One region of the Micromonospora sp. CNZ296 genome, then DNA from elsewhere that is predicted to be linked to it. Evidence: riboswitches for the same ligand, from Rfam matches in the RefSeq annotation. Region 1 holds a riboswitch; each other region holds the start of a gene.

What was found. Region 1 has a riboswitch for cyclic di-AMP ahead of FB455_RS32540 (C40 family peptidase). Riboswitches for the same ligand answer to the same signal wherever they lie in the genome.
Region 2: it holds a riboswitch for cyclic di-AMP, as region 1 does, so the genes downstream of both, FB455_RS29190 (transglycosylase family protein) here and FB455_RS32540 (C40 family peptidase) in region 1, are expected to answer to the same signal.
Region 3: it holds a riboswitch for cyclic di-AMP, as region 1 does, so the genes downstream of both, FB455_RS28455 (coiled-coil domain-containing protein) here and FB455_RS32540 (C40 family peptidase) in region 1, are expected to answer to the same signal.

What each region holds. Positions count from the first base shown of each region.
Region 1 is NZ_VISW01000035.1:4,098-8,596, forward strand. Features, by position in the region: gene FB455_RS32530 (pyridoxamine 5'-phosphate oxidase family protein) at 1-258, opposite strand, end outside; gene dcd (dCTP deaminase) at 337-915, shown strand; gene FB455_RS32540 (C40 family peptidase) at 980-2,011, opposite strand; cyclic di-AMP (ydaO/yuaA leader) riboswitch at 2,025-2,159, opposite strand; gene FB455_RS32545 (N-acetylmuramoyl-L-alanine amidase) at 2,398-4,431, shown strand.
Region 2 is NZ_VISW01000023.1:83,978-88,476, reverse strand. Features, by position in the region: gene FB455_RS29200 (winged helix-turn-helix transcriptional regulator) at 1-271, opposite strand, end outside; gene FB455_RS29195 (LLM class flavin-dependent oxidoreductase) at 318-1,880, opposite strand; cyclic di-AMP (ydaO/yuaA leader) riboswitch at 2,039-2,197, shown strand; gene FB455_RS29190 (transglycosylase family protein) at 2,196-2,855, shown strand; gene FB455_RS29185 (YbaB/EbfC family nucleoid-associated protein) at 3,044-3,493, shown strand; gene FB455_RS29180 (M4 family metallopeptidase) at 3,636-4,499, opposite strand, start outside.
Region 3 is NZ_VISW01000022.1:42,688-47,186, reverse strand. Features, by position in the region: gene FB455_RS28480 (hypothetical protein) at 1-293, opposite strand, end outside; gene FB455_RS28475 (heavy-metal-associated domain-containing protein) at 330-536, opposite strand; gene FB455_RS28470 (metal-sensitive transcriptional regulator) at 617-916, shown strand; gene FB455_RS28465 (SHOCT domain-containing protein) at 1,043-1,252, shown strand; gene FB455_RS28460 (YibE/F family protein) at 1,415-2,689, shown strand; cyclic di-AMP (ydaO/yuaA leader) riboswitch at 2,844-2,974, shown strand; gene FB455_RS28455 (coiled-coil domain-containing protein) at 2,979-4,007, shown strand; gene FB455_RS28450 (carbonic anhydrase) at 4,067-4,499, opposite strand, start outside.

The DNA of each region.
Region 1 (4,499 bases):
GTCGTCGCTCTCCTCCGGCGGGAACGAGTGCAGCGCGTAGCGGCCGTCGCGTTCGAGGTCGCGGCGCTTCGGCGAGTCGATGACGAAGCACCAGAGGCCGTCGGCGGTGAACACCGGGGAGACCGGGTGGACCCGGGGGCCGCCGTCGGCGCGGACCGTGGCGAGGTAGCCGAAGCCCGGCCCGTACTGCTGCATCAGGAGGCGGATCTCGTCGGCGAGGCGGGGCTCGTCGGCGGCGAATTCGGACCAGGAAGCCATGTGGACACTCTATCGAACACGTGTACGAAGATGTAGTGCGACACGCAGGTCACCGGCACCTGTCGCTATGGTGTTCCGATGCTGCTCTCCGACCGCGACCTGGTCTCCGAGATCAAGGCCGGCACGCTCGCGCTGGAGCCCTTCGAGCCCACGCTGGTGCAGCCGTCGAGCATCGACGTACGCCTGGACCGGCTGTTCCGGGTCTTCAACAACCACCTCTACACGCACATCGACCCGTCGATCCAGCAGGACGACCTGACCTCGATGGTGGAGGTGCCGGAGGGGCAGCCGTTCGTGCTGCACCCGGGCGAGTTCGTGCTCGCCTCCACCCTTGAGGTGATCTCGCTGGGTGACCAGCTCGCCGGCCGGCTGGAGGGCAAGTCGAGCCTCGGGCGGCTGGGGCTGCTGACCCACTCGACCGCCGGCTTCATCGACCCGGGTTTCTCCGGTCACGTCACGCTGGAGCTGTCGAACGTGGCGAACCTGCCGATCACGCTCTGGCCGGGCATGAAGATCGGCCAGCTCTGCATCTTCCGGCTCTCCTCGCCGGCCGAGCACCCGTACGGCTCGGCCGTCTACGGGTCGCGTTACCAGGGGCAGCGCGGACCGACGCCGAGCCGATCCTGGCAGAGCTGGCGCACCTGGCCGACCCGCTGACGGCGCCCACAGTTGTTAATAGGGGCCCCCTCCTCTACCGGAGGCGTTAAGAGGGGGCCCTTCCTTACACCCGGCCGTAGCTGTTGATGTCGCCGTCGTCGACCCGCTTCATGGTGATCGGCTTGCCGGACTGGGAGGCGTGCACCACCCAGCCGTCGCCCACGTACATCGCCACGTGGTGCAGGTCGCTGTAGTAGAAGACGAGGTCACCGGCGCGCAGCTCGGCCCGGCTCACCCGCTTCGTCATGCCGTGCTGCTGGCGCGCGTTGTGCGGCAGCGAGACACCGCCCTTGGCCCAGGCCGCCATGGTCAGGCCCGAGCAGTCGAAGTGATCCGGCCCGGCCGCGCCCCACACGTAGATCTTGCCGATCTGGGCGCAGGCGAACTTGACCGCCGCTCCGGCAGCGCCACCGGGGTAACCGGCGGGGCAGGGCGCCGGGCGCAGCGGGCCGCCGCCACCGTTGCCGTACACCTTGAGCCGCAGCTTCTGCAGCCGGGCGATCTCGGCGTCGATCTGCTTCTTCTTCGCCGCGAGCTGGGCCTCGGTACGCGCCAGTCCGGCGATCATCTCGTCCAGCGGCTTCTTCTTCGCCGCCAGTTCGTCGCGCAGCGCGGCGACGGAGCGCACCTGCTCGTGCTGGCGGTGCGCGAAGCGGTCGAGCAGTTCCAGGCCGTTGACCAGGTCACCGGGTGAGCGGCTGCCCAGCAGCGCGTTGACGGTGGAGAGGTTGTCACCCTTGTAGGCGTCGGCGGCGAGTCCGCCGACCTGGCCGAGCGCGGCGTCCACCCGGGCCTGAAGGGGTGCGATCTGCCGGCCGAGCGCGTCGGCCTGCTTGCGCCGCGCGGCGAGCTGCTCGCGTACGGCGTTGACCTGTTCGATGACCGGTTCGAGTTTGTTCCAGTCGCGGTCGATCTGCGCCTCGATCTCGGCGACCGAGGGTTCGGCGTGTGCCGCCGTGGCGCCACCGGTCAGGATGACTGCGGTGCCGACGAGAGCGGCGAGGGCTGTGGTGAAGCGGGACCAGCGGGTACGCGGCACAGCCGTGGACCGGTCGACCGACCGGCTCGACGACGGCCGCGGGGCATGGAGTGCCACCGGGCGTCCGTACTCCTTCTTCCGTACCGCCTACCGGGTTAGCTGACGGATTCGGGCGGGAAGGGAGCCGCCCTACCGCATCGCTGCGGATTCACCCCAGGTACCTGGTTCCCCGGCTCGCCCGGAGGCGACTCGGCGGTGTCGGACCGTCACCGACCGGGTTGGACGGTGAGACGTGCGGCCGACGATTCACCAGAGTAGGGACCACCGTTATCGATCCGCAACTTCCAGCGCCGTGACACTCCGTACGCGATGAGGCGCCGCACCTCGGTCGGAGGTGAAATTTTCTTTCAAGGCTGATTACTCACTGGAAAGGTATTGACCCTCGCGGGTGTGCGGAGTGAGGGTGGAAACGCAGTGACCCCCATCCCTGTCCAGGAGGTTCGATGCACCTCTCCGCCCCGCCGTCGGGCAGACGGATACTGCTCGCCGCCGCAGTGGCGACAGCCACCGCGCTGGCGGCGACCGGCCCGGTGACCGCCGCGCCGGACACGTCTGCGTCCGCGAGCGACCGGCAACAACAATACGCCGCCGCCGCGGCAGAGTACGGCGTACCGCAGAACGTACTGCTCGGTGTCTCCTATCTGGAGTCCCGCTGGGACACCCACACCGGGCAGCCGAGCACCAGCGGCGGCTACGGCCCGATGCACCTGACCGACGCCGCGCACATCCTCGCCATGCCGGGCAGCGCCCACGTCGACGAGGACGAGGACCCGCGCGGCGACGACTCCCGGCCGCTGAAGCTCGACCCGGCCACCGCCGCCGCGCCGGAGCGGGAGACCCCGCTGCCGCCGGCCTCGCTCCAGACGCTCGACGCCGCCGCCGCGCTCACCGGGCTCGACGCGGGCACGCTGCGCACCGAGCCGGCCGCGAACATCCGCGGTGGCGCCGCGCTGCTGGCGTCGTACCAGAAGGCTCTGGGTGGGCCGGTCGGCGCCGGCACCGACCCGGCGGCCTGGTACGGCGCGGTGGCCCGGTACTCCGGCGCGGACACCTCGGACGCCGCGGCGGCCTTCGCCGACGAGGTCTACGACCAGCTCGGCCAGGGCGCCAGCCGCACCACCGACGACGGCCAGCGGGTCACGCTCGCCGCCACCGCCGCGAAGCCGGACCGTTCCCGCCTGGCCCGCCTGGGCCTGCGCAACGCCGAGCGGCCGGACGGGCTGGAGTGCCCGGTGCGGCTGGCCTGCGAGTGGATCCCCGCGCCGTACGAGCAGCTCAGCGACGACCCGGGCGACTACGGCAACCACGACCTGGGCGACCGGCCGAAGCAGCAGAAGATCGAGTACATCGTCATCCACGACACCGAGGGCTACTTCGGCCCGAGCGTCGACCTGGTGAAGCGGGCCGACTACCTGGGCTGGCACTACACGCTGCGCTCGGTGGACGGCTACATCGCCCAGCACATCAAGACCAAGGACGTCGGCTGGCACGCCGGCAACTGGTACGTCAACGCCAAGTCCATCGGCCTGGAGCACGAGGGCTTCGCCGGTCAGGGCACCTGGTACACCGAGGCGATGTACCGCACCTCCGCCAAGCTGGTGCGTCACCTGGCGCTGAAGCTCGGCATCCCGATGGACCGGCAGCACATCATCGGCCACGACAACGTGCCCGGCATCACCGCCGCCAACGTGGGCGGCATGCACTGGGATCCGGGACCGTACTGGGACTGGTCGCACTACTTCGACCTGATGAAGGCGCCGTTCCGCAGCACCGGCACGCCCCGTACCGGCCTGGTCACCATCGACCCGGACTTCGCCACCAACCGGCCGGCGTTCTTCGGCTGCAACCAGCAGCCGCCCGGCGTCCCGACGCCCCGGCCGCCGGCGCAGCCGTGCCCGTCGCGCGGCTCCTCGTCGGTGATCCTGCGGACCGCGCCGAGCCCGGACGCCCCGCTCGTCAACGACCTCGGGCTGCGCCCGGACGGCACGCCGGACACCATGTACATCTCCGACCACGGCGCCCGCGCCTCCGCCGGTCAGACGTACGCGCTCGCCGGCCGCCAGGGCGACTGGACGGCGATCTGGTACCTCGGTCAGAAGGCGTGGTTCCTCAACCCGGCCTCCGCGCCGACGGCCAAGTGGGCCACCGGCTTCGTCGTGACGCCGCGGCCCGGCAAGGCCACCATCCCGGTGTACGGGCGGGCCTACCCGGAGCAGGCCGCCTACCCGGACACCATCCCGTACCAGACCATCTCGCCGCTTCAGTACACGTTCGCCGCCGGCCAGCGGTACGCGGTGGGCGGGGTGCTGCCCGGCGAGTACTACCGGGCGGTCTCGTTCGACGGTTCGGCACCGGGTGACCGGACCGTGGTCCGCGGCGAGAACCGCTACGTGCAGGTCCAGTTCGGTCACCGGATCATGTTCGTGAACCTGGACGACGTGCTGATCCTGCCGTCCCCGGTCGGCGCGCCGCGCTGACCCGGCACCGCACACGGGAAGGCCCCCGGTCCGCGTGGACCGGGGGCCTTCTCGCTGCCCGGGTTCCG
Region 2 (4,499 bases), on a different contig from region 1:
CAGTGAGCACGTACTCGTCGCGGGTGCGCTGCCCGGGCTCCCGGTAGGGACGCCGGTCGAGCAGCCCGTCGGCGACGAGCTGCTTGAGGCGTGCGGCGGCCACCGGCTCGCTGACGCCGACCCGCCGGGCGAAGTCGTCGAAGCGGCGGGTGCCGAACGACGCCTCCCGCAGCAGGAGCAGCGTGGTGCGGTTGCCGACCACCTCCAGCGCCCGGGCGATCGAGCAGTTGGCGGTGGACCAGGAGTCACGCTGCGCAAGGAGGTCCGTCATGGCGTCGACGGTACCCCCTGACTTAAGAAAGCAGAAGTCAGCTACCTCACAGCTGGCCGGGGAAGAACCCGTGCCGGGCCAGCGGCTCGACGATCTGGTGCTCCTCGTACGACAGGTGCGACAGCAGCGTGTCGGTGAGCAGGTCCACCGCCTCCTGGAGCTGCGTGAAGTCGCCGGGCCGCCGGACCAGCTCCACGAGCGCCCGGTCGACGCTCTCCACCACCCCGTGGATCACCACGTGCTCCTCCTCGAGGCGGTCCAGCACCGCGGCCAGCCCGGCCTCTGAGCGGCGCAGGTGCGGGAAGACCGAGGCGTCCTCCAGCCCGTGGTGCTGGGTGACCATCGTGCAGTAGGCCGCGCAGTACGCCCCGAGCGTCCAGTTGTTCTGCCGCATGGTCATCTCGTTGAGCGCGGCCCGCGCCCGGCCCGGCGAGACCGAGCCCTGCTTGACCTGTTCCAGCAGGTCGCGCACCTGGGCCAGCTCCTGGCGCAGATGGTCGTGCACGTCCACCAGGTGCTGCCCGGCGGCCTGTCCCCGGGCCGGGTAGACGTGTCCGGCCGGCGGCGGCGGGGCGCTCGGGCGGGTGGACTCGTCCCACGGGCGGCGCGCGCTCAGGCGTACCCCCGGGTCGGGGGTGGGGGTGACGCCGAGCGTGCTCGGGCCGCCGGCGGTGGTCGGCTCGTCGGCGGCCTCCCGGGCGCCGCCGGCGGGCGTGGCGCGCTCGGCGGCGACCAGTTCCCGGACCGCGGGGGCCACCTCCTGGCCGAAGATCTGGATCGCGCGCGGCTCGTCGCTGCTGAGGATGAACGTGGTGATGCCGTGCTCCAGGGTGAGCCCGGCCAGTTCCTCCACCCACTGCTCCGGCGGCCCGGTCAGGAAACCGGCCGACGAGCGGGCGAACGTGCCGGTCACGTTGAGCATGCGGCGGATCGCGGCCGGGTCGCGCCCGGCGGCCCGGGCGCCCTCGTCCACGAGCGCGTTCAGGGCGGGCAGCTCGTCGGGGCCCTTGGGCAGGTACGACAGGGACGGCAGCCAGCCGTCCGCGGCGCGGCCCACCAGGCGCAGCATGCGCGGCTTGTAGGCGCCGACCCAGATGCCGACCGGATGCGCGGGCGCCGGGCCGCGCTTGGCGCCGACCACCCGGTAGTGCTCGCCGTCGACACGGATCATGCCGCGGCTGCCGGTGTCCCAGACCTCGCGGATCACCCGGATCGCCTCGTCGAGGGCGTCGACGGCGGCGCCGGGGGACAGGCGCCGCCCGCCCGCCGCCTCGATCGCGTCCCAGAACGCGCCCGCGCCGAGTCCCAGCTCGACCCGGCCGCCGGTGAGCAGATCCAGGCTGGCGACGCTGCGGGCCAGTACCACCGGCTGGCGCAACGGCAGGTTGAGGACGTTTCCGGCCAGGCGGATGCGTTCGGTCGCCGCGGCCACGTAGGACATCAGCGTCCAGGTGTCCAGGAAGCCCGGCTGGTAGGGATGGTCCTGGAACGTGACCAGGTCCAGCCCGACCTGCTCGCACAGCCGGGCCAGCGCCACGACCTGGTCGGGCTGCCCGGCGGCGGGGGTGATGAAGCCGCCGAAGGTCAGCTCGTGTCCGTGATCGGTCATCCGTCAAGCCCTCCCGTGATCTTGCCTGGCCCTGCCACCGTAGCGCCGCCGCCGGTAGCCCGGCCGGGTGAAGAGCGTCACAAGAAGTGGACGATTGTCACAAATCGCTCCTAGCGTCGGTTTCGTTCGCAGACGCGGACACCGCGGGCCGGAAACGCCAAATCCCGCCGCCGTCCCCGGTAACCGGACCTCGCGCGGGAGCGGGGGAACCACACGTTCCACGGTGCATCGTCACCTCGGGGTGAAGCCGCCACCGGCGGCCGGGCTCCTCGGCCCGAACCCGACAGCTCACCTCGTCGGCGTGGAGGAATCCACATGGCAACTGAATACTCTGCCCGAAGCCGCCGTACCGCCCTCGGAGCGGTCCTGGCCGGCGCCGCCGTCGGCGCCGCGACCCTGTTCGGCCCGGCCGCTCCGGCCAGCGCGGGCGTCAACTGGGACGCGGTCGCGCGCTGCGAGTCGGGCGGCAACTGGAAGATCAACACCGGTAACGGCTACTACGGCGGGCTCCAGTTCTCCCGCGCCACCTGGAACGGCTACGGCGGCAAGAAGTACGCCGCGCGCGCAGACCTGGCCAGCCGGTCCGAGCAGATCGCCGTCGCGGAGAAGGTGCGGCGCGGCCAGGGCATCGGCGCGTGGCCGGTCTGCGGCAAGAAGGGCGGCTCGGCGAGCGCGGCGACCCGGTCCGAGCGGGCCACCACAAAGGCGGCCCCGAAGCGGGCCGCCACGCGCAAGGCCGCGCCGGAGCGGGCGGCCACCCGCAGGGCCGCGCCCGAGCGCGCCACGACGACGGTGGCGCCGCAGCCGTCGTCCGGCGCCGGGACGTACCTGGTCCGGCGTGGGGACACGCTGTCGGAGATCGCCGTGACGCAGCGCGTCGACGGCGGCTGGCGCGCCCTGCACGAGCGCAACCGCGCAGTGGTCGGCGACGACCCCGGCCTGATCTTCCCCGGTCAGCGGCTGCGGCTGCGCTGACAGCGGTCCGAGAACGCCCGGCCGGGTCGCCCCGGCCGGGCGTTCGCCCCGTCCGCGACACGCCGCGTCGACGGTGTCCGGCCTGCTCCCGGCGTCCGGGAGACGGTCCGCGACGGCGGTGACCGCGATTCGTCGGAGCCGGTTGCTAGTGTCACGATGCTCGGCTAAGACGTGAAGAAAGCGCGGATATGACCAACGACCCGTTCTCGGCGGCCGCGAGCATCGACGAGCTGCTGACCCGCACGCAGCAGGCGCTCACCGCGATGCGCTCCCGGGCCTCGGCGCACGCCGACGGCGAGCCCGGCGACCTGCTGCGCGCCGAGGGCACGGCCGCCGGCGGCCGGGTCCGCGCGGTCGCCGTCCAGGGTGGCCGGCTGGATTCCGTGACGATCGACCCGGAGCTGGCCGGCGAGCCCCTCGACGTCCTCTGCGGACACTTCGTCACCGCCGCCAACGCCGCGCTGTCCGAGCTGGACGCCCGGGTCAGCGCGTCGGCGCGGGCCGACGCCGACGCGCTCGCCGCCCGGCTCGGCAGCATGGGCGACCAGGCCGAGCTGTTCGGCCGCGCGATGCACGAGGCGGCCGCGCGGATCCACCGCGACCGCGGCACCGCGTCCCAGGGCGCGCGCCGGGCCTGACACGGCGAAATGGCCGGCCCGACACGGCGGGACGCCGGGCCTGACACGGCGGGACGCCGGGCCTGACACGGCGGGACGCCGGGCCTGACACGGCGAGGCGGCCGGCCGCCGGGAGGACGACGACCGGCCGCGCACGCCACGGTCAGCTCAGGGTGACCGCGGTGTCGTCGACGACGAAGGACGTCTGCAACGAGCTGTCCTCCACGCCGCTGAACGAGATGGTCGCCGTGGTGCCTGCGAGCGACGAGATGTCGAAGGACCGCTGCACGTAGCCGGTGGCCTTGTTCAGGTTGGAGTAGGTGGCCAGCGTGGTGCTGCCCGCCTTGACGGTGAGCTTGTCGTACGCGGTGCTGGTGGTCGACTCCGCGCTGTCGATGTGCAGCCAGAAGCTCAACGTCGCCCGGCAGCCGGCCGGGATCGTCACCGACTGGCTGAGCGTGTCGGTGTGCGACGAGCCGTACCCGTCCAGCCACGCCTTGTACGAGCCGCCGTGCGCGGCCTGGCCGCTGGCGGTGGTGATGACGCCGGACGAGGCGCTCCAGCTCACGTTGCCGGACTCGAAGCCCGGGTTGGCGAGCTTGTTGCCGGAGCAGCCGCCCGACGGCGGGGTGGTCGTGGTGCTCGGGGTGGGCGTCGGGGTGCCGCCGGCGCAGGTCGGGTCACCGGACTGGGCCGGCACGCTCACCGCGTCCCAGGCCGCCTTGACCGTGTTGAACTCCGCGCAGCTGCCCGGGTAGAGGTTCTTCGCCGCCTGCAGCGTCCAGGTGCGGTACTTCAGGTACGACGAGGACGAGGTCTTCAGCAGCATGCCGTTGTACATGATCTTCATGGCCTTCTGGATGCCCAGGCCGGTCACGCTGCTGCCGTTGCAGGTCGAGCTGGACGGCTGCCCGTTGGTCGGGCTGCTGCCGTTGGCGAGCAGGTAGAACCAGTGGTTGCCCGGGCCGGCCGCGGCGTGCACCTCGGTCGACGGGATGCTGCTGGAGTAGCAGTTCGGGTCGCCGAG
Region 3 (4,499 bases), on a different contig from region 1:
CCGTCCGGGCCGGTGATCCGGAAGGCGAACTGCCCGGCCGGGGCGCCGGCGGGCTGGAACGTGTAGCCGCGCTCGGAGACGAGCAGCCCGCCGGGCAGGTGCGCGGAGGCGCCGCCCGCCTGGCTCTCGTCACCGTGGCCGGTGTCGCCGGCCCCGTGGTCGCTGTCGGTGTCGTCGTGTCGGGTCTCGGCGGCCGGGGCGACGGGATCGGTCAGGTTGCCGATCCCGTACGCCGCGCCGAACACCGCCACGAGGCCGAGCGCGAAGCCGCTGAGCTTCGTCGCCGTGTTCATGGTGTCTCCTCGGTTGTCGCGGGTCCGCCGGACCCGTCACACACCGACGAGGTCGTAACCGGCCTCGTCGACCGCCGCGCGGACCGTGTCCACGTCCAGCGGGTTCTGACTGGTGACGGTGACCCGGCCGCCGGCCAGGTCGACCTGGACGTCGGTGACGCCCGGAAGTGCGCTCAGCTCGGTGCTCACCGAGTTGACGCAGTGCCCGCAGGTCATGCCGTTCACCTGGTAGGTGGTCTCCATCTCGCCCTCCGATCTGATACCCCCCAGGGGTACGTCCCGAACGTTAGCATACCCCCGAGGGGTACGCTATCCTCGGTTTCATGACCGCGCCGTCCAGCCCGACCCGGGGCTACACCGCCAGCAAGGACCAACTCCTCGCCCGGCTCCGCCGGATCGAGGGCCAGGTCCGTGGCATCGAGAAGATGGTCGAGGACGACCGTTACTGCATCGACGTGCTGACCCAGATCTCGGCCATCCAGGCGGCGCTGGACAAGGTCGGCCTGGGCCTGCTCGACGGCCACGCCCGGCACTGCATGCACGAGGGCGCCGCCGAGGGCCGGGCCGACGAGATGGCGACCGAGATGATGGCCGCCGTCGGGCGCCTGATGAAGCGCGGCTGAGCGGGGACCTCCGGCCCTCAGGACCAGGGCACATCGACCCGTGCCGACGCGCCCGGGCGGACGTACCGTCGAAGTGGCGGGCAGGCCGGACCGGCGGACCCGCGGCGACGGACGGAGGGCGGCCCGATGATGTGGCAGAGCCCGATGATGGGCTGGATGTGGATCTGGTCCCTGCTGGTGCTCGGGGTGCTGGCGGGGCTCGTCTGGGCGGCCGTGCGGTGGACCGGCCCGCAGTATCTGGGCCCGACGACGGCCCGGCGCATCCTGGACGAGCGGTACGCCCGCGGCGAGATCGACGAGGACGAGTACCGGCGGCGCCGGGCGGGCCTGGCCTGACCCGAGCGGGGCGCGTCACCGGTCGCGCCGCCCGGGAGCGGCCGGCCGGGCTGTCTACCATGGCCGGGCGACGACCCGGACGTGGTCGACACGTCCGCGCCGGCCGGGTGACCAGACCGGTCCGGCGGACCAGGCGTCGCCGCGACCGTTGGGAGAGACGCCATGGGTGCCGACCACACCCGCCCCGCACCCGCCGCGCCGCCGGGCGTACGACGGCTGCTCGTCGCCGTGGTGGTGCCGCTGTTCGCGCTCACAGTGATCGCGGCGCTGGTGCTCTGGCCCGGGCAGGACCGGGAGCCGGTCGGCGGCGCTGACGTCCCCCGCTACCACGGCACCGTGACCCGGGTGGTCACCGAGCCCTGCCCGCCGACCCCGGAGGCCCCGGAGGGCGGGGGTGGCCCCTGCGGCACGGTGACGGTCACCGCCGAGCAGGGCCCGGACGCGGGCCGGCAGGTCGAGACGCCGATCCCGGCCGGGCCGGGCGCACCCCGGGTCGCGGTCGGAGACGAGGTCGTCCTGGTCGAGCTGACCGACCCGGCCGACCCGGCGGTGAAGTCCTACAACATCGCCGAGCACCAGCGCGGCACGCCGCTGATCTGGCTGATGGTGCTGTTCGCCGCCGCGATCGTGGCGTTCGGCCGGTGGCGCGGGCTCGCCGCGCTCGGCGGCCTGGTGGCCAGCTTCGCCATCCTCCTCGGCTTCGTGCTGCCGGGCATCGGCGCCGGCCAGCCGCCGCTGCTGGTCGCGATCGTGGGCGCCGCGTTGATCATGTTCGTGGTGCTCTACCTGACCCACGGGATCACCGCGCAGACGTCGGTCGCGGTGCTCGGCACGCTCGGCAGCCTGGTGGTCACCGGCGTGCTCGGCCTGCTCGCCACGTCCGCCACCCACCTGACCGGCTTCGGCAGCGAGGACGCCACCACGCTGTCCATGTTCCAGGGCGACGTGGACCTGCACGGGCTGCTGCTGGCCGGCATCATCATCGGCTCGCTGGGCGTGCTGGACGACGTCACAGTCACCCAGGCGGCCACCGTCACCGAACTGGCGCACGCCAACCCCGGACTGTCCCGGCGGCAGCTCTACCGGGCGGCGACCCGGGTCGGCCGGGCCCACATCGCATCCACCGTCAACACCATCGTGCTGGCGTACGCGGGCGCCTCGCTGCCGCTGCTGCTCCTCCTGGTTGCCGACTCCCGCCCGGTGAGTGAGATCCTCACCAGCGAGTTCCTCGCCCAGGAGATCGTCCGCAGCGCGGTGGCGACGCTCGGCCTGATCGCCGCCGTACCGCTGACGACCGGACTGGCCGCGATCGTGACCACCGCCGGGCGGCGCTCGCGCGGCGCGGAGCCGGCGCCACCCGCGGCCCGGCCGCCGGCCGGACGCGACGACGCGCTGGAGGCCCTGGGCGGCGGGAAGAGTACGGAGGCCGCATGGTGACACTCCGCAGCGTGACCATCGATTTCAAACGCGACGCTGGTCACGGTGCGCCACGGCGAAATCTCGCTATTGGTCGGCTTCCGGACGTAGATCCTCAGGAGTGCTGTCAGGTAACCTCGCTGCCGGTCACCGCCGAAGGCGCGCACCGGCGCCAGCGGTGCCGCCGCCCAATCGCCTGCGGGCGAACCGGGGAACCAGGTACATGGGGTGAATCCGCGACAGCGGTAGGGGCCACTTCCGTCCCGAACCCGTCAGCTAACCCGGTCGGCGGCCGACGGAAGGGAACACTGTGACGGCACCCCTGCGCCGCTGGCTGACACCCGTGGTGGCCGTGCTGGCCTCGCTGGCCGTGCTGGCCGGGCCGACCCCGGCGACCGCGGCCCCCACCGCGGCGGCCCCCGGCAACCCCTCGGGACACGAGGAGGACGGCGAACCGCCGCTCATCACCGAGGCGATCGACGCCGCCAACCGGGCCTTCCTCCAGGCCAAGGCGAAGCTCGCCAAGTCCCAGGACCGCCAGCGGCGGCTGGCGGCCGAGGTGAAGACGGCACAGGCCGAGCTCGAAGCGCTCAGCCCGCAGGTCAACCAGCTCGCTGCCCAGTCCTACCGGACCGGCCGGATGGGCGCGATGGCCATGCTGCTGGAGAGCAACTCACCCGACTCGTTCGTCCGCCGGGTCAACGCCCTGGACGAGCTGAACCTCCTCAACGCGCAGCGCCTGGCCGCCATCAACGCGGTCAAGACCCGCGCCGAGCAGGCCAAGATCGCGCTCGACGCCGAGGTGCGCGAGCAGGAGAAGCAGAAGAACGCGATGGAGCGCGAGAAGGTGCAGGCCGAGCGCGCGCTGAAGCTCGTCGGCGGTCTCGGCTTCACCGGCGGCCTGGTCTCCGCCACCTCACCGGTCGCCAAGATCGGCCCCGGCCGCACCGCCGACGGCGGGTGGAAGGCGGAGTCGTGCAGCGAGGACGACCCGACCACCTCGGGCTGCGTCACGCCGCGCACGCTGCACGCGTACAAGGAGGTCCGGCGCGCGGGCTTCAAGCGCTTCGTGGGCTGCTACCGGCCCGGCGGGCCGTGGGAGCACCCCAAGGGCAAGGCGTGCGACTGGTCGCTCCAGAACAGCGGCTTCGCGCCCTGGCACAACAACGACACCCGCCGGTACGGCAACGAGGTGGCCGCCTTCCTCATCCGCAACGCCGACCGGCTGGGCATCTACTACGTCATCTGGAACCGGCAGATCTGGTTCCCGGCCACCGGCTGGAGTTCGTACAGCGGACCCTCGAACCACACCGACCACGTCCACATGTCGATGCTCTGACCCGGACACCACGAGAAGGGGCCGCCCTCGGGCGGCCCCTTCTTCGTCGTCCGTGCGTATCAGCCGGCCAGCGCCGGGTCGGCGGGCGCGGCCGGGGCGGGCAGCGGGGCCGGGGCCTGCGCCACGGTCCGCACCTCGCCACCGGCGAGCCGGTACGACATGCCCACCACCGTGCACCGCCCGGCGGCCACCCGCTCGGCCAGCACGGCGGACCGGGCCAGCAGCGTCTCCACGGTCTGCGCGATGTGGACGTCGACGATGCCGTCGAGGTCCTCGACCCCCTGGCGGGCGGCGCGCAACAGGCTCGGCGAGACCGCGTCCACCACAGCGCCCAGGTGCCCGGCCGGGGCGGCGCCGGTCCGGACCCCCTCCCGGGCGGCCTGGACCGCGCCGCAGGAGTCGTGCCCGAGCACCACCACGAGCGGGGTGCCCAGCACGGTGACGGCGTACTCGACGCTGCCGAGCACCTCCGGCCCGGCGGTGTGCCCGGCG